DNA from 3 places in the Paenibacillus sp. FSL W8-0439 genome. Region 1 is predicted to be linked to each of the others. Evidence: riboswitches for the same ligand, from Rfam matches in the RefSeq annotation. Region 1 holds a riboswitch; each other region holds the start of a gene.

Region 1 (7,791 bases):
GAAGTTTGAAAGCTTCTGTAGTCTGATTAGCGGTGACCATTTGTACTGCCTGCGGAATAATGCCGGCTGTATCACATGTTTCTCCTCCAAACGGTACAGTTCCCATCAGACAGTGTAGACAAGGTGTTTGACCCGGTAAAAAAGTGTAAGTTACACCGTAGCTACCCACACATCCTCCATAAATCCAAGGAATATGATGCTTGAGAGCCATGTCGTTCATAAGAAGCCGAGTATCGAAGTTATCGGTTGCATCCATCATGAGATCCACCCCCTGGATCAACTCTTCCAGCTCTTCTACCCCAACATCCAAAACATGTGCATGAATGACTGTTTGCGAATTAATATCCTTTAATCTTCGCTGGGCCGCTATTGCTTTGGGACACCTTTGCGCTGCATCACTTTCCTGAAAAAGCTGCTGGCGCTGCAAATTGCTCCATTCCACATAATCCCGGTCTACGAGACTTACCGTACCTACGCCTCCACGAACTAGCGTTTCTGCAATGCCTGTACCCAGCGCTCCAACACCTATGATTAGTACGTGAGAAGAAGCAAGCCGGCGTTGGCCTGCAGGCCCAAAGGGTGCAAACCTTTCCTGTCTGGAATAACGATCAATTTGTGGTGTTCCAGCACCGGATTTTTCAGATATCCTCATCCTTGAACCATGCCTTCTGTTGGGCTGCTCGCTGAAGCATATCGTTTTACAGGTATCATCCCTGCCTCAAAACCATATCTGCCTGCACGCACAGCCAGCTTCATGGCCTCAGCCATTTTCACAGGGTTCTTCGCTCCCGCCACAGCTGTATTTAGCAGAACACCATCTGCTCCCAACTGCATCGCCATTGCTGCGTCACCAGGTGAGCGAATACCTGCATCGACGATAACCGGAACTTCTGCTTGCTCAATAATTAACTCTAATGAAAACGGATTGAGCAAACCATGTCCTGTACCAATCGGTGAGGCACCAGGCATAATGGCATGTACTCCAAGCTCTTGCAGCCTCTTTGCTAGTATCACATCATCCGATATGTAAGGCAGTACGACAAAGCCTTCCTCTAGCAGTTTTTCACTAGCCTTCAATGTTTCAAAAGGGTCAGGCAACAGCGTTTTGCTATCCCCAATGACTTCTACCTTAATCATATCGCACAAACCAGAGGCTTTTGCCAACTTGGCAATACGGATTGCCTCTTCTGCTGTTGTTGCTCCTGCTGTGTTGGGAAGAAGTGTATACCGGCTCAAATCTAGCGTTTCAAGAAAATGTTGCTTATCCCGTTCCTCCAAATTCAGTCTGCGCACAGCGAACGTTAATATTTCCGTCTCAGCAGCCTCTACAGCCTGGGATTGGATATCCAGATCCGAAAATTTCCCTGTTCCCAGCAACAGCCTTGAAGTAAAAGATGCTTTTCCAATGGTTAACATGATCAACCGCCTCCTACAAAATGTACGATTTCTAGGCAATCTCCATCCTTAAGTACCGTCTCATGATGATCTTCACGGGTCAATATATGCCGATTCAGCTCTACCACTACGGTTTTCACCTTTAAATCAAGTTCATGCAGCAATTGATCCACATGAGTGATTCGATTAGAAATGGTCATGCTCTGTCCGTTAATGGTTAGCTTCATAAGCTTTCCTCCTTGAGGAGTTCAGAAGAAAATTTGCTTATTCCAAGTCCAGCTGCACCTGCCCCTTTAAGCATAGCTGCCATGGCTCGCCCAGTCGCATCACTAAGCAAGACACCGTTACGATAATGCCCGACTGCAGCATAGACGCCCTCTACTCCAGGAACAGGGCCAATGAAAGGACGCTCCGCAGCTGCCTGTGGACGTAAGCCCGCCCAAGCACGTATAAAAGAAGCTTCTTGTACACGCGGCAACCAGGCAGATGCACGTACTAACAGTCCTTTTAAGCCTCCTACGGTCACCTCTTTGTCATATTGATGTGGAAGACTCGTAGCCCCAATCCAAAGCTCGTTATTCTGTTTAGGCACGAGGTAAACATCATCGGCATAAATGGTATAATCCAACGGATGGTCCTTCAAGGAGACTGCTACCACTTCACCCTTGACTGGATAAAGAGGATAATCAAATCCAATTTGTTCTAGCAATTTCAAGCTGTCCAAGCCTGCGGCAATCACGACCTGATCGCAGGAAAAAAATCCACTATCCGTTCGCACACCGCAAACTCGGCCGTCCTGTATGATCAGTTCCTCAGCATGAGTTCCAGACCATATTGTTGCTCCCAGCACCGCAGCTGCCCCTGCATAAGCACGGCAAAGCTGAACAGGGGCCACTTGTGTCTCCTTTGATCGGTATATAGCCCCAATTACTTGATCTGCCAAGCCCGGAATCCGTCGAGCCAATTCCCTGGCATCCCACCAAATAGGGCTATCATCCTCTCGGATATTCGCAGCATTCCAGCGCCTTTGGCCCTCTGCTTCTGAACGAAAAGGGGTCACAAAACCTTCTGTACGAAAATCAACTGAAATACCCGATAAACGCTCCAAATCACAGACAAGGTCAGGGAATGCATCTCGACTTGCGCGAGCAAATCGTGCCAGCTCAAGGTCTGAGAACTCTTCACTTTCCGCTGCCAGCATTCCCGCCGCTGCTCCTGATGCTCCCTCACCGGGGATACATCGTTCCAGCATAATTGTACTTCGTCCCTCCTTAGCCACATGATAAGCAATGGCACTGCCGATCACACCCCCGCCTATGACCAAGCATTCTGCGTGTCCTATTGCTTTTTTCTCTGTATGTGTCTTTGACATATGTTCCGTGTCTCCTCTCCGGTGAGCATTCTGCTTTCCCTTCGTCTCGTTTTCTTGCTACAGGTCGTGAACTACAAGATCTACCATTCGCCTATATTCCATCGCTGCTGCAACGGGTGACTCTGCTTCCCATATACCAGACATCACCGCAATTCCGCTTGCTCCGGCATGATAGAGCTCTGGAACATGATGAGGTTGTATGCCTCCCAGCGCTATCACCGGAATGGCCGACAATCTGCAAATGCGTTCAAGCTGTGCTACACCCCGCGGTACAAGACCGGCCTTACAATAGGTCTCATATACATGACCAAATAGTACATAGTCTGCTCCCCCCTGCTCAGCGGTCTGCACCTCCTCCAAGGAATGTACAGACACTCCACAGCGTGTACCCACTGGAAGCAGACTTTTCGCATCCATCACAGATAACCCATTAGCTGGTAGCTGGACAGCTCTTGCCAAGATAAGTAAAGCTACGTCCATACGGTCATTTACTACAATTTGCTGCAAAGGAACTTCCTGCTCGATCATGCTACGAGTCAAAGAAAGCAAAGCAGAGGCACCCTTCTGTTTCGAACGTGCGTGTACATAATGAATATAAGGACAAATAGCGGCAGCCACTTGGGGTACATCCACACAGGAGATGCTTTCCATCGTAATTACGTGTAATTCGATCTCATTTTCACCTCACTTGGACTAAAAAATATAAAATAATCGTATAAGCTGAACTATATTGTTGCAGCTCCCTATTGGGTAATATCATACGGAGCCAGTCACATGTACCAGCAATAATGAAAGGAGATCATATGTAATCCGTCTACGGAAGCTCGAACAAATGAGGATGAACGAAACGCAAAAAGCCACTTCCCAAAGGAAGTGGCTTGACAAACGTTCAAAATCGAACGGACTATTATATCCGTAAACGTATATCGTTCCCTGCGCAAACAAAAGTAAAGAGCTACTACCTTGTTTGTACAGTACTCACTTCCCTACGCTGGCATAACCCAGATCAGGTACAAAGGGTCCGAAATCCATTTTTTTCGTCTCAGCCGCATGGGCGGCTCCCCTAGTGTGACTATTTTATTGTATCAGCTAAAGATAGCTTAGCATATTTTCCTAATTCTGCAAACCCCACCTTGTGTGAAATCTGTCAGAACTGGATTTTAGTTAACTTTACTAGACCACTCTTCTACATTCCACGTTTTGGTTACCCAATCCTCGTAAAAGTCCGGTTCGTGGGATACAAGCAATACGGTCCCTTTGTATTCCTTCAAAGCGCGTTTGAGTTCATCCTTTGCTTTGACATCCAAGTGGTTGGTAGGCTCATCAAACAGTACCCAGTTGCTCTCACGCATTAACAGTTTACAAAGGCGAACTTTAGCCTGTTCTCCACCACTAAGCGCAGACAAAGGCCGGGTGATATGCTCATTCTTCAAACCACAGCGCGCCAAATGCGCTCGTACTTCATGCTGATTCAAATGCGGAAATTCATTCCATACATCGTCAATCGGTGTAATTTTCTCCGCCTTTACTTCCTGTTCAAAATAAGCAGGCTGCAAGAAATCCCCTTGATAGGTTTTTCCGCTGATTGGAGGTATTTTTCCAAGAATGGTTTTGAGCAACGTAGACTTACCAACACCATTGCAGCCAACAATTGCGATCTTTTCGCCACGTTCGATCGTCATGGACATTTTAGGCAAAAGGGCATGAGTGTAGCCAATTTCAAAATCAATACCCTCAAAAACCGTTTTCCCGCTCGCACGGGCTTCTTTGAACTGAAAGGTTGGCTTTACAGCTTCTTCAGGCTTATCAATACGTTCGATCCGATCAAGCTGCTTTTCACGGCTTTTTGCACGGCCTGATGTAGATGCGCGCGCTTTATTGCGCTGAATAAAATCTTCCTGTTTCTTAATATATTCCTGCTGCTTCTCATATGCATCAATATGCTGTGCTTTGTTCAGATCCGCCATTTCAAGAAACTTTTCATAGTTAGCTGAATAGCGGGTCATCTTAGCAAATTCAAGATGGTAGATTACATTAACGACTTGGTTCATAAATTCAGTATCATGTGAGATGAGGATAAAAGCATAGGGATAATCCTTCAAATATCGCGTAAGCCATTCAATATGCTCCACATCCAAATAGTTGGTAGGCTCATCCAGCAGCAATACATTTGGCTTTTCCAACAGCAACTTAGCAAGAAGCACCTTTGTCCGTTGCCCACCACTAAGTGCTGCTACATCCCGATCCAGTCCGATGGCAGAGAGACCTAATCCATTCGCCATTTCTTCAACCTTCACATCAATGAGGTAAAAATCCCCCATATCCAATTGCTCTTGAATTTCTCCCATCTGTTCCAGCAAAACTTCCAACTCTTCGGGAGAAGCCTCTCCCATTTTGTCTGTAATTTGCATCATTTCCTTTTCTAGTTCCAACAAAGGAAGAAAAGCGTCTTTTAATACATCACGTACTGTTTTGCCCGGCGTCAGCTTGGTGTGCTGATCCAGATAGCCATAACGTACACGTGGAGTCCATTCCACTTTGCCTTCATCTTTAAGCAATTTTCCAGTCAGAATGTTCATGAGTGTCGATTTACCAACACCATTAGCTCCTACCAATCCCACACGTTCCCCCGCAAGTAATCGAAAGGAAACATTTTTAAATAATGCACGGTCCCCAAAGTTGTGGGATACATTTTCTACAGTCAATAAACTCATAAGCTGTTTTTGGCTCCTTATTGTCATCGGCACTGCCGAGTGTTCTTATTTCATCAATCTTTCGTTTCTTTCAAAGCTTTATTGTAGCACATTCGGCACCCTTATCGGAACATTGAAAACAGCGAATTTTAAGGTTTTCAGATGGATAGGCCTAAAAAAAGAAAGCCAGCTAATGTTAGTCAAGGGTTCCACCAACATTTTAATGAAAATATACGCTAAGGACATGGCTTATTTTTCTTGCCCTCCTTACCCTTATTAAACCGGATTTGAAAGTAGTAGAAATTGATATTGGCCAACTTGATATTGGTCAACTTGCTTCCCAAAAGTCGGTAAATAGCAACGTATTGACAATCAATATGTCTTGAAGGTTTTTCGCTTGCTAAATCATATCGAATTAGCGCTTAAGCTCCTCTTCGGTAGGTACATAAGGAGTTTCTTTGCTTCTTTTGGCAATTTAAGCTTCAAGCTTAGTTCTAAAATGTTGGAACAGCGTTGAAGTTAGTATGCAGAAGCTTACAATTCCAAATAATGAATACCTTAATAATTGATAAGTTCTAATAACAATTAAAAAACAGAACTCTATGTAGACAGTCCTCATGAGTATCGAAGGAATAATAAAATGGAGAAAATGTAATTATCCCGGCCTGGGTTCCGGACCGGGAAGAAATAAAATATAATTGGATTTATTTATCTTTCAGCAGACATGGCAATTTCTTTTGATTCATGAACTGTTCCAAATGGATGCTCAGGCGGTGCATAGATAACGTATATCTTAAGGGGCATATTTCCTGTATTAATTACATTGTGCCATTTTCCAGCAGGTATCATAATTGCATAGCCATCATAGGCCATCACTTGAAAATCTAATTGGTCTTTCCTATCCCCCATTTGAACAAGTCCCTGACCTTCTTCAATACGTATGAATTGATCAGTTGTTGGATGAGCTTCTAAACCGATATCATCGCCAACATTAATGCTCATTAGAGTCACTTGTAAATTTTTTCCTGTCCATATAGCGGTACGATAATTTTTGTTTTGTTTTGCAGCCAGGTCCATATTCACTACAAATGGACTTTGTCCATAATCTCTTAATATTATCTTTTCATAGAGATTACTGTCGTTATTATACCAATTGTAGTATTGAGGATCATAACTCCGATAATTGTAATTACAGCTGTTATACATAGGAATATGCCATGGAAAGTGATGGCATGATTTATGGTACATACTCATTCTCCTTTATTTGATTCAGTGTTTACTTATCATATGCGGCTGCCTATATAAAGGACTAAAAAACCTTTAACAATAGGCAAAAGCCTAATTGAGGCCAAGACAAAAATATTCACAAGCGTTTTCGTCCTTCACTTCAAAAGACGTTATTACTTAAAGTTACATTTAATAACACATACTTCCAAGTGGTATCATCTTCTTTGGAACTCCCCCGGTAAGTCGAGTATTAAATTCCATTTATTTGACTCACTCTTTAAAAAAGCAGTGACCAAAAAGGCAAAAGACTAGGCTGGCACTGCTTCTATTGGCTATCGGCTTGGCTTGGAGATTCGTCTATTTCTCTGCCCATTTCAAAACAAAGTTCTTCCCAGCTAACGTCATATTAACCTCCTATTAAAACAGGCCAACCTTTTGGTTGACCTAATAATACGAAACCCACCCCGGAGGGTGATTATTTTAAGCTGTTATGATATTGGTACTCAAAATAACCAGCAGCTGCCGCAGATTTTTCATCCGTAAAACGCTCAGTCGCTTGAAAAGGGGTTGGATATGAATCTCTATAAAAATATTTCATTCCAGTACCCGGTTCTATGCCACCAATAATAGATTGCTTTCGGACGACTCTTCCACCACCAAACCCATAGTTATTGTAATACCTGTCTCCAACTGGAATACCTTGGATAAACGCGATCATACCCACATCATCTATTGTGTTATACCACTCCTCTTGTGAAATGAGTGGTAGGGTGAACGTATAGGAAATGCCATTCCGTGCTGCTTTTTCGTTATGGACATTAATCAGTCGAGCCAGATCTTCCTGAATGGTGCGAACAATGGTGGAACGGCGTATTTGCTCAAAGGTTAATGAATTGTTCAGTAACGAAATGGGGGTCTGACCCTCAAGCTCTTTTTGAAACCCCTCCACCCATCTGTGATTCTGCGCATCATAGGCATGTAGATAATTATCCAGGGTGAATCCCACACTATTGCCTGCGGAATCAACATAGGCATAAGGCTTTTTTTCGCTCCACTTGGGGCCTATAACCGCTTGTCCATACGCATCTTTATAGGATGATGAAG
Region 2 (7,791 bases), 2.7 Mb from region 1:
TCACCGTTATCGAACAGCATGCTGTTTCTTGTTTCACTACGCGCTTGTTGGATCAAGCTTGCTGTCCTAATCAAGCCATATTCGTTGGTTTCTTTGTCCGAATAATAATCATAATTCATGAGCGCTCCATGAATATCCGTTGTCTCCATGATCCGCAAATTCACCGTAGCGCTATCGCGAGAATTGCTAGCTGCCCAGGATGGAGCGGCTGAAAACACCAGTAGGCTACAAGCTACAACTGCTGCTGTAAACCCTCTAAACCAATTTTTACGAAATAACAAAATATACCCCTCCTCATTAAGGTGTATGCCTCATATACATACTTTTGCACATATATGTAAGCTTTGAACCCACCATTCCTATTTTAATCCAACGCCAGACAAAAGAGTAGTCATTTGCTTAAAATATTTATGAAAAAATAATTATTTTGCGTATAAAAAAAGCCAGTAAATCTCCTGAAAAAGTTGGAAATTTACTGGCTTGTCCGTTTATATTGTTTCTATTTCGTCCACACCTGGCGCTCCGTTTGTTGACCCACGTACTCAATACGAGTCGGATTGACGTCTAAGATGACATAATCGGGATCATCTGGTCCGGAAAACCATTTTTTCAGAGAATCATTCCACACTTGTTTGCGTAACCCCTCATCAGCTGTAATCTGGACGGTAGCCTCCACTTCCAAGACTTCCTTCGTGCCACCCACTTCATAGCCCAGCAGCAGATAAGCATTCGGATTGTCCTTTAGCTCATCCACTTTATGTGTTTTGCGATCCGTCGCCAGATGAATGTTCATTCCATCGTTAAAAAGGGCCATATAGCGTACTTTCGGTTTTCCGCCCTCAACCGTACCTAACGAGCAAAATTTGTTGTTATCCAAAGCCTTCACAATGGCTTGTTCCAGCTGACTGCGATCCAGTGTCTCCGTTTTACCCACAGTACAACAACTCCTTTTTACGAATTAGAATTCTATAGGGCTATGCCACTTGGCACCAGCTCTCCTAAACATACAGTGTAGCTGTTCTGAAAATAACATGACCAGAACAGATCTGAATGATTCATGTTCATTTTCAGATCGAAGCTCACAGTAAAAGTGTACCCTGTCGTTCGACAAATGAACCGTGAGCGCTTCCTCAAAGCTGGACAGACCCGCTTTCAAGGCATATAATCGTCGTAGTAAACCCGAATAAACGAACCCATTAAACCATACAATGCCAGGGGTGCTGGAATCGGCCGGCTGAGAGTGTGTCCCAAGACACTGACCCTTACAACCTGATCTGGGTAATGCCAGCGTAGGAATGCTTAAGCAAGATGTGCCTTTTATTAAAACAGGACATCCCTTACTTTGGTATATACAAGCGCAAGCGTCCCGGAATCTCGGGACGCTTTTTTTGTTGAAGATAAAGTTGTTGGAAAGATTGCTTCCGGCAGATGTGATTTTTGTGAAAATGGGGAATATAAACTGTCTGATTGGACGGATAACGGGTAATTAAAAAGGAGAGAACACAACGATGAAGCGCATGAAAATGTTAAGCCTGGGTCTGATCAGTCTGTGGCTCATGGCTATGACTCTGACCGCTTGCGGCGGCAATCCCCCTACATCTCAAAAGGAGGTTCCTGCTGCCGACACTTCAACGTCTACCTCAGCAAAGGGGCTCAAAGATGTTAAAGTCGTGCTCGACTGGACACCCAATACGAATCACACGGGACTCTATGTCGCCAAGGACAAAGGATTTTACGAAAAAGCAGGCTTAAATGTCCAAATCGTTCAACCTGGTTCAGGAGGAGCCGACCAAATGGTTGCTTCGAATGCTGCACCTTTTGGTATCAGCTATCAAGAAGGCGTCACTCAGGCTCGCATCCAAGGCGTACCGCTCGTATCCATCGCTGCGGTGATTCAGCATAACACCTCTGGCTTCGCAGCTCCGGTAGACCGCGGAATTAAAAGCCCGAAAGATTTCGAGGGTAAAAGCTACGGCGGCTGGGGTTCTCCTGTAGAAGAAGCGGTCATGAAATCCATTATGGATTCAGACCAAGGTGATGTGAGCAAAGTGAAAATCGTCAATATGGGCAATGCAGACTATTTTACAGCCGTGAAGCGGGATATTGACTTTGCCTGGATTTTCTACGCATGGACCGGGATTGAGGCCGAGCTTCGAGGCGAGCCCTTGGATATGCTGTATGTAAAAGATTATTCCAAAAGTCTCGATTACTATACACCTGTAATTGTGAGCAATGAACAGACGATAAAAAACGATCCTGACCTAGTCAAAGCGTTCATGGACGCTACTGCACAAGGCTATGAATACACTATCGCCCATCCAGAAGAAGCGGCGAATATCTTAACTAAAGCTGTGCCAGAGCTGGACAAAAAACTGGTACTTGCTAGCCAAAAATGGCTAAGCCCGCGTTATCAGGACGATGCCACGCAATGGGGTTTACAAAAAGCAGAGGTATGGCAAAACTACTCGGATTGGATGTATGAACGCAAGCTGCTCAGCAAACCTTTGGAAGTCGATAAGGCCTTCACAAACGACTTCTTGCCCAAGCGTTGATCATTTTGTTAAAACGCTAAATAAGACTGGACTAGAGAAGAACGAAGCGCCACTACGCGCTTTGTGTGTAAAAATGCCACACAACCTATCAAAAAACTAAAGTGCTTTTAAGGCGGTTAGTAGCGGAGCGGTTCATTTGAATCTGGAGAAGCGAAGCGTTCGCCTGAAGCTTTCTTTAGGAAAGCTAGCTTCGGAAGCATACGCTCAGGGGGATTCTTACCTTTAAAATTTAATTCAAAGAATCCCATGGCAACAGCGATCGTAAGATCAAATGAAACGCGAAGCGGTCTCCCCGCCTTAAACCAATTTATTTTCCTAATAACTTAAACAATAAAGGACAGGTGAAATTCACATGGCTAATACACTTCTCAGCATTCAAGTAATCCCTAAAACACCTAATAACGAAGACTCTTACCCCTATGTAGACAAGGCGATTGAGGTCATCCAGCGTTCCGGTGTCAAACATCAGGTGAATCCATTGGATACGACCATGGAGGGCGAGCTCGACGAGTTGCTGAAAGTGGTTAAAGAAATGCACGAGGCTTTGACGGAAGCTGGAAGTCCCAGCGTCATTTCACAGATCAAAATTGCACATAACCCACAGGGCATCAGCATGAACAAGCTGACCGAGAAGTATCGCCCATGAATCCGAAAGGCAAGAACGCATCCTGGTGGAAAAGCGTATGGCCGCCCCTTGTGGCGGTCCTCTTCTTTTTAGCCGCTTGGCAGGGAGCGGTTTCCTATTTACATATTGAATCCTGGCTGCTGCCAGCTCCATCCCTAATCGTACAAGAGGGTATGGCGCAGTCGGCGTTGCTTGGTGCCCATACATGGGCTACGATTCGCCTGACGCTTGCGGGATTTGCTATAGGGACAGCAACAGGACTGCTGATCGCCATCGTTCTCCATACGATTCCTTTTCTCAAATCTGCTCTGTACCCGCTCCTGATCCTTAGCCAAAACATTCCGATCATTGCCCTCGGTCCGTTGCTCATGGTATGGTTCGGTTTTGGCGTGCTGCCCAAGCTTATGGTCATTACATTAGTATGCTTTTTTCCCGTGGCTGTAGCAGCCATGGACGGGCTGACACGGACAGACCGTATGATGATGAACTACATGCGGATGTCGGGTGCAAGCCGCAGGGCTATTTTTATGAAGCTGGAGCTGCCACACTCCCTGCCACAAGTCTTCTCTGGCGTTAAAATCGCTGCTACCTACAGTGTGATGGGCGCGATTATTGCCGAATGGATTGGGGCCAGTGAAGGAATTGGATATTATATGTTGCTGCAAAAATCTGCCTATCGTACGGATCTCATTTTTGCCGCTATCGGGATTATTGTTACACTCAGCTTACTGATGTTTGTCGTTATTCTACTACTGGAGAAATGGTTGGTGCGCTGGAAACCCGATCAAGAATAGCCTCCACATATTGCATTAAAGCATTAATGAAAGGACGTGGCACATATGAGTCTGCATCCGACGGACTTGACATCACCACCTGTGGCTGATGAACAGCAACAAGCCGGAGAACCGCAGGCAATGGCACCTGCTCCTCCTGCTTTGGAATTGGACGGGATCAGCCTCGCCTTCCGGGAAAAGCGAAGCTCACTGCCTGTACTACAGGATGTATCCCTTACCGTTAAGCCAGGCGAATTTGTCTCCCTCATTGGTCCGTCAGGCAGTGGCAAAAGTACGCTGTTTCACATCATCGGCGGGCTGCTCAAGCCGCAGCAGGGACGTATTCGTATGCATGGACAGGACGTGACTGGTGAACGCGGTCATATTAGCTATATGCCGCAGCAGCCCGCCCTTTTCCCGTGGCGCACCACGCTGGACAACATACTGCTCGGGCAGGAAAACGCACCGCGAAAGGATGCAGCAGCAGAGTCCCGATACGTCAGCGAACGTGAACGGCGCAAAGAAGCCTTGCAATGGCTTGAGCAGGTTGGGCTGGGCAAGTTCGCAAAGGCGTATCCGCATACGCTATCTGGTGGCATGCAGCAACGTGCGGCCTTTCTCCGCGCCCTGCTTAGCCCGCAGGAATTAATGCTGCTGGATGAGCCGTTCAGCGCACTCGATGCGCTGACACGTGCAGACATGCAGCAATGGTTATTGCGGATGTGGGAGAAGAACCGCCGCTCTGTGCTGTTCATTACCCACAGCATCGAAGAAGCGCTGTTGCTCTCCGACCGCATTTATGTGCTGTCGGCGCGACCTGCTTCAGTGATGCATGTCGTAGACGTTCCTTTTCCTCGCCCGCGTAGGGAAGAAATCACCCTCGATCCACGCTTTATGGAATGGAAGCGGACAATGACTGGCTGGATGCGTGAGGAAAAGCACAAACTGGACGGCGATATGGACACCGCTGAAAGTGTCCGTAAAAACACCTCTGACGGCGGGGTAAACCATTATGAATGATTGGAATGTGCACTCTGCATTGAGATTGAACGTCGCAGCAACTGTTCCCTTAATCGACGCACACATTCATGTAGACAGTTACCCACCTGAACAACAGGAGCTATTGCTCGCTTCGCTTGTCGACAACCATGTAGAAGCCATCATAGCTGTGTCCATGCATCTAGCCTCCAGTCAAGCCAACTTGCGCCTGGCTGAGCGTTGGCCCAGGCTAGTACGTCCAGCCTTCGGCTTTCATCCAGAACAGGCTCTGCCATCACAAGCCGAGCTTGACCTGTTGTTCCACTGGATGGACGAACATGTACAGCAGATGGTCGCGGTGGGTGAAGTCGGCTTGCCCTATTACAATCGGCTGGAAGTCTCACGCAGCGGAGATGCTTTTGACCTCGCTCCCTATATAGTGCTACTGGAGCGTTTTATCCAGTTTGCAAGCAAGCATAGCAAACCCATCGTGCTGCACGCCGTTTATGAAGATGCAGACATTGCCTGCGACCTGTTGGAACGTCACGGCGTTACGCAGGCGCATTTTCACTGGTTCAAGGGCTCTGCCGCCACGACCGAACGTATGGCCCGTAATGGCTATTATGTGTCCTTCACACCGGATCTCCTGTACGAAGAAGAAATCCGCAGTTTGGCAAGACAGTATCCGTCTGATCAGGTCATGGCAGAGACAGACGGTCCATGGCCATTCGAGGGCCCTTTTACCGGACAGCAGACACATCCACGGATGACTGCCGAGGTCATTCGCGCGTATAGCAAGCTGACCGGTCAAGATGAAGCTACTGTCCGTCAATTGTTTTATGATAATACGAGCCGCTTCTACTCCCTGTCTAATTCATAAAGGCATATCAGCTATTTACTAAAAGGCTCACAACCATAACTTGTAGTCAAAGCAAAGAACCTCCTTATATACGCGAAACTTTATCATGCGTAATTAAGGAGGTTCTTGTAATTTTACATACACGTGTTGCTTAAAATGCGGCTCATCCATAGCAACGTTTTTTGACGTTGCTCCACTTTATTGCTTCAAGAAACCCTTCTGTTCCAAAAATGGCTTCAACTGCAAACGCGCTGGCTCGGTCAATCTCGTCGCCATTTGCTCAGACCAAGGTGTAGAGCGTTGACCGCCCGTACGTTCCTTCAGATATTCAGCTGATGTATGGTCGTATACCTCTACAGCTTTCATCGTCTGATTTTTATCGTAACCGTTCATATGCAAAACACCGGACAGTGGAAGTCGTGGACGCAAGCCCGTTTCCTGATCCGGTACACCAATGCACATACCAAACACTGGATATACCAGCTCTGGTAACCCTAACAACTCGGATACCTCTGCTATTTTAGTACGAATGCCCCCGATGTAAACGATGCCCAAGCCGAGTGATTCAGCGGCCACCGCTGCATTTTGTGCAGCTAACGCGGCATCAATGGTTGCAACCGTATAATTTTCGACGGACCCTTCGTAGGAAGGCTGGCCTGGCTGATGATGAATCGTCACCTGCTTCAAACGATACAGGTCTGCGCACCACACCAGAAATGTAGGGCATTGCTCAACATAAGCCTGCCCTCCTGCCAACTCGGCCAGTTTTGTTTTTAAGGAAGGCTCGGTAACGGCAATAACGGTATATGCCTGCACATTGCTGGACGAGGATGCCATTTGGCCAGCTGCCACAATAGCTGCGAGCTGCTCGTCGGTAATGGGGTCTGACTTGAATTTTCGCACAGACCGGTGGTTCATCAACAAGGAAATCGTATCATTCATGACGGCTTCACTCCTAATCCATAATATAAGCTCTTTATCTGCTTCAAGCTGTGAGTACACGAAAAGGTTCTTGCATACTTGCATGGCACTCCTACAAATATTATGAAACTTTCGCCAATGATAAGCAACCTGACGCGATGAAAGATGGCACCATGGATTACACAAATGAAAAACTTAGCAAAAAAGCAAGTACGCACAAAGCTAAAATTGTGCGTACTTGCTCTAATTACAAAATGATCTCGCTACAAATATCCAGCAGTATGCGTCTGCCTAATACATCAAAACATTTACAGCTTCACGCGCTGGAGACGCAGCGCATTCAGCACGACCGAAACAGAGCTGAATGCCATGGCCGCTCCCGCCAACCATGGAGCAAGAAAGCCCAAAGCAGCAATCGGAATGCCGATCACGTTATAACCGAGCGCCCAGAACAGATTTTGCCGTATGTTTGTCATGGTCCGCCGGCTCATTTCGATCGCGTCCGGAATGCTATTTAGGTTACCACGCATGAGCGTAATATCGGCAGCCTCCATGGCCACATCCGTACCCGTACCCATTGCCATCCCTATATGAGCTGTAGCCAGCGCCGGCGCATCGTTAATACCGTCCCCGACCATGGCTACGATCTTGCCCTGTTCCTGAAGTCGTTTTACCTCTTCGGCCTTTCCTTCAGGCAACACTTCCGCCAGCACCCGTTCAATTCCCGCCTGGGCGGCAACGGCCCGCGCCGTCCTTTCATTGTCACCCGTAATCATGATGACTTCAATGTTCATCGCCCGCAGACGGGCAACAGCTTCTCGTGACGTTTCTTTAATTGTATCCGCGACGGCCACTAATCCGGCATAGGAACCGTCCACAGCGACAAGCATCGCCGTTTTCCCTGCGCCTTCCAGTTCATTCATTTGCTGCTCGGTTGAGTCATCAATCGCGATGCCTTCCCTGCTCATTAACCGGCGTGTGCCCACCAATACCTGCTTGCCTTCCACAGAGGCCTTCACACCATAACCCGGAATATTTTCAAAATCCGTCGGACTCACTAGCTCAATACCTCGATCAGCAATC
Region 3 (7,791 bases), 2.3 Mb from region 1:
AAGGCGAACTGTATGAATGGGATGAAAACTCAACTTATATTCAAAATCCGCCATTCTTTGAAGGGCTTCAGGATGGTGTGCAGGATATCAAGGAAATCCGTAATGCCCGTGTACTTGCCTTGCTGAATGATTCGGTCACGACGGACCACATTTCACCAGCAGGCAACATCGCCCCTTCCAGCCCGGCAGGACTGTACTTGAAGGAGCATGGCGTGGAACGCAAGGACTTCAACTCCTACGGCTCCCGTCGCGGTAATCATGAAGTCATGATGCGCGGTACATTCGCCAACATCCGTATCCGTAACAATGTAGCTCCAGGCACCGAAGGCGGTGTGACCAAGTACTTGCCTACAGATGAGGAAATGTCCATCTATGATGCATCCATGAAATATCAGGCAGCCGATCAGAACCTGATCGTCATCGCCGGCAAGGAATACGGCACAGGCAGCTCTCGTGACTGGGCAGCCAAAGGTACGCTGTTGTTAGGTGTTAAAGCCGTCATTGCAGAAAGCTTCGAGCGGATTCACCGCAGTAACCTGGTCGGTATGGGTGTACTGCCACTGCAATTCCAGGAAGGCTACGGCTGGTCCAGCTTGGGCCTGAACGGTCGCGAAACCTTCGACATCCTCGGCATTGACAATGACGTGAAACCAGGTCAAGAACTTACGGTTGTAGCCAAACGCGAGGATGGCACCAAGTTCGAATTCCCGGTCACTGCTCGTCTGGACAGCACCGTTGACATCGACTACTACCACAACGGTGGTATTTTGCAAACCGTACTGCGTCAAATGATTCAAGCGTAATGATATAGCATTATATATACAACACCCCTGATTGCAGATTCATCTGCGATTCAGGGGTGTTTTTTATCTGTATGAGGCCCTATGTAAGGCAACAAACAGGACAAAAAAAGTCGATCCTCTCAGGACCGACTTCTAGCCACGTTCTCTTATAACCTTACCTTCACACGCTTTAATTACTTCGAAATATCCAAAAAGCCCTCTCCGAATACGTCCCGTACGTCATGAATGGTGATAAATGCTGCTGTATCGATAGCTTTTACAATCTTTTTAAGCGCCGACACCTCTTGTTTGCTAATGACGATATATAGGACCTCTTTCGGATTTTTGGTGTAATATCCGTGGCCTGACAGGACGGTAACTCCACGGTCCATCTGCGTAATGACCATCTCAGCAATTTTGTCTTGATGCTCCGAAATGATCATGACCGCTTTTTTCGGATTCAATCCTTCAATCATGAAATCCATAACTTTCGTACCGACGTACAAAATAACGATAGTTAGCATTAATTTTTCCGGGCCAATAATAAAGTAGGAAGAGAAGGCGACAATCAGATCAAAAAACAACAAGGCATAGCTGATATTCCAATCCAGATACTTGTTAGCAATCCGGGCTAAAATGACTGTTCCTGCCGTTGTACCACCGACCCGTACAATTAAGCCAATGCCAACCCCTACCAAAACTCCGGCAAATACGGCATTAATCGTCGGCTCATGCGAATCAATCCGCCAGTTGACTGTTAAATGTAAAAACAGCGAGTTAAAAGCGACCGCAATTATAGTATACAGAGTCGTTCTCTTGTCCAAAAATTTATATCCGACAATCAGCAGCAAGCCATTAATGACCAGATTGACGATCGAGGGAGACCACTGAAACAGGTAGTACAAGATGATCGTGACCCCTGTAACGCCCCCCTCACCAAATTCATTCGGGATCACATACAGATTAACAGCGAGCGCGAAAAAAAACGCACCCAGAATAATAAATACGATATCTGCAATACTTTTTTTCATATATGCTCTAATCCTCTCTCTAACATTTCAACGGATGAATTGCCAGATGGATTGGCTGACTCTTCTTGCCAAAATACGCTGACAACCAGTTCATGGTATCTACTACCCAACATAAAGTCAATACATCTTTGACACTTTAATTCGCCACCAGACTGCCTTAGTCCAACCTTATAATTCCGCAAAATTCCGCTAATACAAGGTTATTCGACAAAAAAACACAATCCCGACTACTAAACTGAGAAAACGGGCCTCTAGCCCTTGTTTAGGCCCTAGGCACATTTTCCCCTAAAATGACCATCCTCCTAATACACATTTTGGACACATACGACCATCTTCCTGTTTTATGTCAAAAGCGTTTTACTTTGGATAAATGCGGGTATAATGATTGAAACATTACCAAGCAACCTACACGGCATTACGACATCAAGTACATATACATAGTCCTATACAGACGTCCTAAGCAACTCAATCTGAATTTGACAAAATGGAATTGGAGGAATGACCACATGAATACAATGAACTTAACTGTCCACACCCTGATGCCTTTTCACCACCAATACCAACGTGCCAACGCGGTGAGTATGCAGAAGAAAGAAGACAGCTCGGAGAAGAAGCTCAGCTTTCAGGACATTTTGAATGAAAAAATGGGTAAAAAATAAAGCTCCGTTAATCCGGTAGCATGATCCCGTTTTACATAAGTTGAAAAGCCGTAGTTTTCTACATCGACTGTAGAGAACCACGGCCTTTTTTTACTCACGCGTTTCTAAACCTTGCTCATACGTTTATGGAAATAAACCTCTGACGAGCTTAACTGTAATTTTCGTTGAGGCTTCCCAGTTGATTGACTTTTGTATCGCTACCGATTTTTACTGCCCAGCTTCCCGATACTGCTCTGCCTTCTCTCGCATCCCGGCGGCAACGGCTTCCTCAGTATTCAGTCCCTTATCGGCCGCATAGGCACGAATGTCCTGCGTGATACGCATACTGCAAAACTTGGGACCGCACATCGAGCAAAAGTGGGCTTCCTTGGCCCCCTCTGCTGGTAGCGTTTCATCATGGTAGGACAATGCCCGCTCAGGGTCAAGCGAGAGATTGAACTGATCGCGCCAGCGGAATTCAAAACGCGCCTTGGACAAAGCATCATCCCGCTGCTGTGCCCGCGGATGACCCTTCGCCAGATCGGCAGCATGTGCGGCAATTTTGTAGGTAATAACTCCTTCGCGGACATCATCCTTGTTCGGCAGACCCAAGTGCTCCTTCGGTGTAACGTAGCACAGCATGGACGTCCCGAACCAACCGATCATCGCCGCCCCGATAGCTGAGGTAATATGATCATATCCTGGTGCGATATCCGTCGTCAGCGGCCCTAAAGTATAAAAGGGAGCTTCCTTACAAATCTCCATTTGTAAATCCACATTCTCCTTGATTTTGTGCATAGGGACATGTCCTGGCCCTTCAATCATGACTTGGACATCATGCTTCCATGCGATTTGCGTGAGCTCGCCCAACGTTTCCAGCTCCGCAAATTGTGCTTCATCATTCGCATCATAGATACTCCCTGGACGCAGACCATCCCCGAGGGAAAAAGCCACATCGTAGGCTTTCATAATTTCACAGATTTCTTCAAAATGCGTATACAAAAAATTCTCCTGATGGTGCGCGAGGCACCAGGCTGCCATAATCGACCCGCCCCGGGACACAATTCCTGTCATTCTATTCGCCGTCATCGGTATATATCGCAGCAATACACCTGCATGGATTGTAAAATAGTCCACTCCCTGCTCCGCCTGCTCAATCAGCGTGTCTCGATACAGTTCCCACGTCAGCTTCTCAGCTTCGCCGTTCACCTTTTCTAGTGCCTGATATAGCGGCACCGTTCCAATCGGTACAGGCGAATTCCTGATGATCCATTCGCGCGTCGTATGGATATTACGACCTGTGGACAGGTCCATGACCGTGTCTGATCCCCAGCGTACAGCCCAGGTCATCTTCTCCACTTCTTCCTCAATGGAGGACGAAACTGCGGAATTCCCAATGTTCGCATTGATCTTTACGTGAAAATGGCGTCCAATGACCATGGGTTCGCTTTCCGGGTGATTGATATTTGAAGGTAAAATAGCTCGTCCAGCCGCCAGCTCCTGTCGTACAAACTCGGGCTCTACACCTTCGCGGATCGCCGCGAATTCCATTTCAGGCGTAATGATCCCTTGCCGCGCATAGTACATTTGCGTCACAGTACGCCCTTGCGAAGCCCGTAGCGGACGGTTGGTCACGCCGGGAAATTCCACTGTCTCCCGTTTGGAACCAGGCTTCATCCCGTTATCCTCCGGCTTGACGGCGCGGCCCTCATAAGCCTCCACATCTCCCCGTTCCAGTGCCCAAGCTCGCCGTAATGGTGGCAATCCCTGACGGATGTCGACCTGGTAGGCTTCGTCCGTCATCGGACCGCTGGTATCATACACACGCAGTGGCTCATGATGCTCGGTGCCCTGCGGCGTATGTGTGGGTTGTAGCGCGATTTCACGCTCAGGCACAGCAATATCCGGCCGAGAACCTTGAATATACACCTTACGGCTCCCCGGAAAGGGCTTTAGCCCACTGGCTTGCTCCGCTTTGGCTTTCTCTCCCTCTACTTCTATTATTCCCGCCAATCCTGCATCTGCTGATTTCATTCCTGTTTCTTTCGTTCCTTTTGTTTCTGTCGGTTTCATGATCCATTCCTCCCGTATCGTTGAAATGACACACCGATCCGGAACCATTCCCAGGGTGGCGCTGATCTATGCAAAAAAGCCGGTTCCCTAGGGAACCGGCTAATCAAACGAAACAGCTATCCAAACCGATCGCACGTGGAATAATCATATTCCAATGCGCGGCCGTAGACAGCAGCTGCGTATACATTTCAATGGCCGATTACTTCCCTACGCTGGTATGATCCAGATCAGGTGCAAAGGGTCCGGAATCTTGCCTGATTCCATCTCAGCCCGCATTACAGGCTCCCCTAGTAACTGTGATACTTTCTATTCACATGAATTGGCGGCTATAACAGACATCCCGCCATCTCTATCAGACTACTTTAAATTTATAGCTTTGGCAACCCTTGTATGCTTTCCTTTTGTATTGATTACTGTCACGGAAGCATAAGCCCCATTTCCTTGGCTGCTTCGATCAAAATCGGTGCAAACTCATGCAGCGTCTCGGGCGCAAGTCGACTGACCGGGCCGGATACAGATAAAGCCGCCGTGACCTGTCCCTTTCGGTTCACAATAGGCGCGGCCACAGCCGCAGCTCCTGGCTCACGTTCTTCATAGCTGGTCGCATAGCCCTTCTCACGGATGTCCTGCAGCTGGGCTTTATAAACATCCGGGTCTACCGAAGGTGGCCATTCTTCACTGCTTAGCAATACCTCCAGCTCCTGCGGTGGCATAAAGGCCGCCAGCACCTTGCTGGAGGCTCCCACAGCCAGCGGCATACGCGCACCCACAGGCGCAACCCTACGGATCGCCTGATTGCTCTGCACGGCTTGTATGCGAATACGCATGCTTCCATCCCGCAGGTACAAGCTGACCGTTTCCCCTAAGCGATCACGCAGTCCTTCCATTGCAGGCTGTAACAACACCGCCGGCTCATCGCTTTGGGACAGATGCGTGGACAGCTCCCATATGCGAAAACCAAGCCTATATTTTTCCGTTGCGGCATTCCGAACGACAAATCCCCGATCCTCCAGCGTAGTCAAAAGACGATGAACAGTGCTTTTATGTAGACCAATTTGGGAGGCAATCTCCGTTAGACCAAGATCAGATTCTGCGGTAAAACACAGCAGTATATCAAGTGCACGCTCTACAGCGCGGACGGTTAATTTACGGTCTTCCATCGTGAACCGCTCCTCTTGTATCCATATTCGTTTCACACTATGAAACATGGTTACATAAATTATATAGAATAGTCGCGGCTACTGTAAACCGATGTTTTTGTGACAACCATATTACAGAACAAGAACAAACATCGACAATTCTTTGCATCATTTTTACTTTTCCGGTTCAGGCGTTGACTTTGGATAATAGCCATCATACGATAATAGGTATCTATACGGACATACCCTACTATTTTCAAGTGGAATTATACCTAAATTTTATGATTCGAAGATCAATTTTATATAAGGAGGCTCTTACATGATTTCGACATCCCAGCGCAACGCTCAGCTACAGACCGCTGTTCAGGAGCCGTCCACCCCACTCTTTAATCCCCGTATGCTGCGGTTCAAGCACGTTGTGATTGCTCTGCTGCTGTCGGTCGTATTTTTTCTGTTGTTTTGCTTTATTGCCTTGCATGCTTACATCGCCTGGGTGCTTACGAATCCCACCGTCGCACCCTTGTACTCTAATCCGATGCAGGCCAAAGGCATGCCTTATGAAGATGTCAGCTTCCCAGCCAAGGATGGTAGCCGCATCGTACAAGGCTGGTATATCCCGGCGGATCAATCGCGGAAAACCATTATTTTCAGTCATGGTTACGGGGCTAATCGCGAAGAAAGCTGGATTCCCATGTATGATCTGGCGCATTATGCCCACAGTCTGAACTTTAATGTGGTCATGTTTGATTATGGATTCGCGTCACAAAACAGCAAGGCCGTCGCAACCGGAGGTAAGGCGGAATCCCAGCAGCTTCTTGGAGCGATTCAGCTTGCGAAGCAACGCGGCTCGTCGGAAATTATCGTATGGGGCTTTTCTATGGGAGCAGGAACCGCTCTTCAGGCGGGCTTGCAAACCAAGGATGTGGACGCAATGATTTTGGACAGTACCTTCCTGCTGGAGCCAGATACACTGTACCATAACATTCACAATCAAATTAATCTGCCGAGACATCCGTCTTTGGAAATTTTGGAGTTGCTGTTTCCAGTCTTAAACGGCACCAGCTTGCATCAGATTCCATATCAAGAGGTTAAAAAGGAGAACTATCCGTTTCCAATCATGTTTGTGCATGGTACACAGGATGAAAAGGCTCCTTACCCCATTGCGGAAAAGCTTGCTGCCAATCAAACCAACCCGCTTTCCAGTGTATGGATTGTCAAAAACGGGATACATGAGCTTATTTTCAGAGAGCATCCCCGTGAATATTTGCGACGGGTATCGACATTTCTAAGCAGTGTGCAGGAGCTGGAGGACAAGAAAACCACTGCTGCTGCCCATAAACAAACGACTACGAAGTAAGAAATTATTTTCAAAACAAGTAATCATCGTCTTAAAGAAGCCTGCCTATGGACACTTAACCCGTGCCGTAGACGGGCTTCTTTTTTTATTTTCCATGAGTAATTATTGTTCTGCGCAACAGGTATAACCTGATGAAGGAAGTTCATAGACATATTCACGGTGAGACGGCGAATATACTGGGTACATATGCATCCAGGACAGATCTGCTAGATCTGCCGGATAGCCATAGCGGGATACGGGAGGTAAAAACGAATGCTGAGTACTTATGGGTCTTTCCTGCCCTTACGTGTGCTGGAGGAAATTCGTCATTGGAAGCAGCAGGAAAGTTGGCACGTGGAAGTAATTAAATCTGCTACTGAAGGGCTAGAACCTGCTTATGTGCGGCTGCTGGATGATTGGCGAACCGTATTCGAACAAACGGAACGCACCGCCATCGAGCTGCTCGAAGAGCAACGGAGCGCGCTTGATCCGGCAGAACAGGCATGGCAGCATCAATGGAAAAAAGAGTCGTCTGTTCCTCAAGCACATACACACCAGCTGGATGAATCATCAGCACATTCAAGGGGATCAGACGCATCAGCGACTGGAGAGAAATCGTTGTCTGAATCAGGCTTGAATTCACAGCCTGCCTCACAGGAATTAAATCGTCGATTGGACGATTTGCTGCAAACCGCGAACCGTCAATCACAAGAATATGTACGGCAGCTAGGTTTGCTGACTGAACACAGTCATGCATTGCGTCAACAGCCAAAATCCGCCGGAGTTGTAATA

Evidence for each region. Region 1 has a riboswitch for thiamine pyrophosphate ahead of MKX36_RS13480 (thiamine phosphate synthase). Riboswitches for the same ligand answer to the same signal wherever they lie in the genome.
Region 2: another riboswitch for thiamine pyrophosphate. It lies ahead of MKX36_RS02105 (ABC transporter substrate-binding protein); the one in region 1 lies ahead of MKX36_RS13480 (thiamine phosphate synthase).
Region 3: another riboswitch for thiamine pyrophosphate. It lies ahead of thiC (phosphomethylpyrimidine synthase ThiC); the one in region 1 lies ahead of MKX36_RS13480 (thiamine phosphate synthase).

Annotation. Positions count from the first base shown of each region.
Region 1 is NZ_JBBPAK010000001.1:3,169,879-3,177,669, forward strand. It holds gene MKX36_RS13460 (ThiF family adenylyltransferase) at 1-652, opposite strand, end outside; gene MKX36_RS13465 (thiazole synthase) at 649-1,416, opposite strand; gene thiS (sulfur carrier protein ThiS) at 1,419-1,622, opposite strand; gene thiO (glycine oxidase ThiO) at 1,619-2,767, opposite strand; gene MKX36_RS13480 (thiamine phosphate synthase) at 2,825-3,418, opposite strand; TPP riboswitch at 3,734-3,842, opposite strand; gene MKX36_RS13485 (ABC-F family ATP-binding cassette domain-containing protein) at 3,928-5,481, opposite strand; gene MKX36_RS13490 (cupin domain-containing protein) at 6,169-6,708, opposite strand; gene MKX36_RS13495 (hypothetical protein) at 7,163-7,791, opposite strand, start outside.
Region 2 is NZ_JBBPAK010000001.1:471,811-479,601, reverse strand. It holds gene MKX36_RS02115 (bifunctional 2',3'-cyclic-nucleotide 2'-phosphodiesterase/3'-nucleotidase) at 1-281, opposite strand, end outside; gene MKX36_RS02110 (pyridoxamine 5'-phosphate oxidase family protein) at 500-934, opposite strand; TPP riboswitch at 1,204-1,313, shown strand; gene MKX36_RS02105 (ABC transporter substrate-binding protein) at 1,509-2,552, shown strand; gene MKX36_RS02100 (MTH1187 family thiamine-binding protein) at 2,905-3,198, shown strand; gene MKX36_RS02095 (ABC transporter permease) at 3,195-3,971, shown strand; gene MKX36_RS02090 (ABC transporter ATP-binding protein) at 4,017-4,970, shown strand; gene MKX36_RS02085 (TatD family hydrolase) at 4,963-5,808, shown strand; gene nfsA (oxygen-insensitive NADPH nitroreductase) at 5,986-6,729, opposite strand; gene MKX36_RS02075 (heavy metal translocating P-type ATPase) at 7,017-7,791, opposite strand, start outside.
Region 3 is NZ_JBBPAK010000001.1:830,911-838,701, reverse strand. It holds gene acnA (aconitate hydratase AcnA) at 1-803, shown strand, start outside; gene MKX36_RS03765 (YitT family protein) at 977-1,813, opposite strand; gene MKX36_RS03760 (hypothetical protein) at 2,320-2,472, shown strand; gene thiC (phosphomethylpyrimidine synthase ThiC) at 2,680-4,524, opposite strand; TPP riboswitch at 4,712-4,823, opposite strand; gene MKX36_RS03750 (IclR family transcriptional regulator) at 4,941-5,684, opposite strand; gene MKX36_RS03745 (alpha/beta hydrolase) at 5,983-7,020, shown strand; gene MKX36_RS03740 (Fe-Mn family superoxide dismutase) at 7,273-7,791, shown strand, end outside.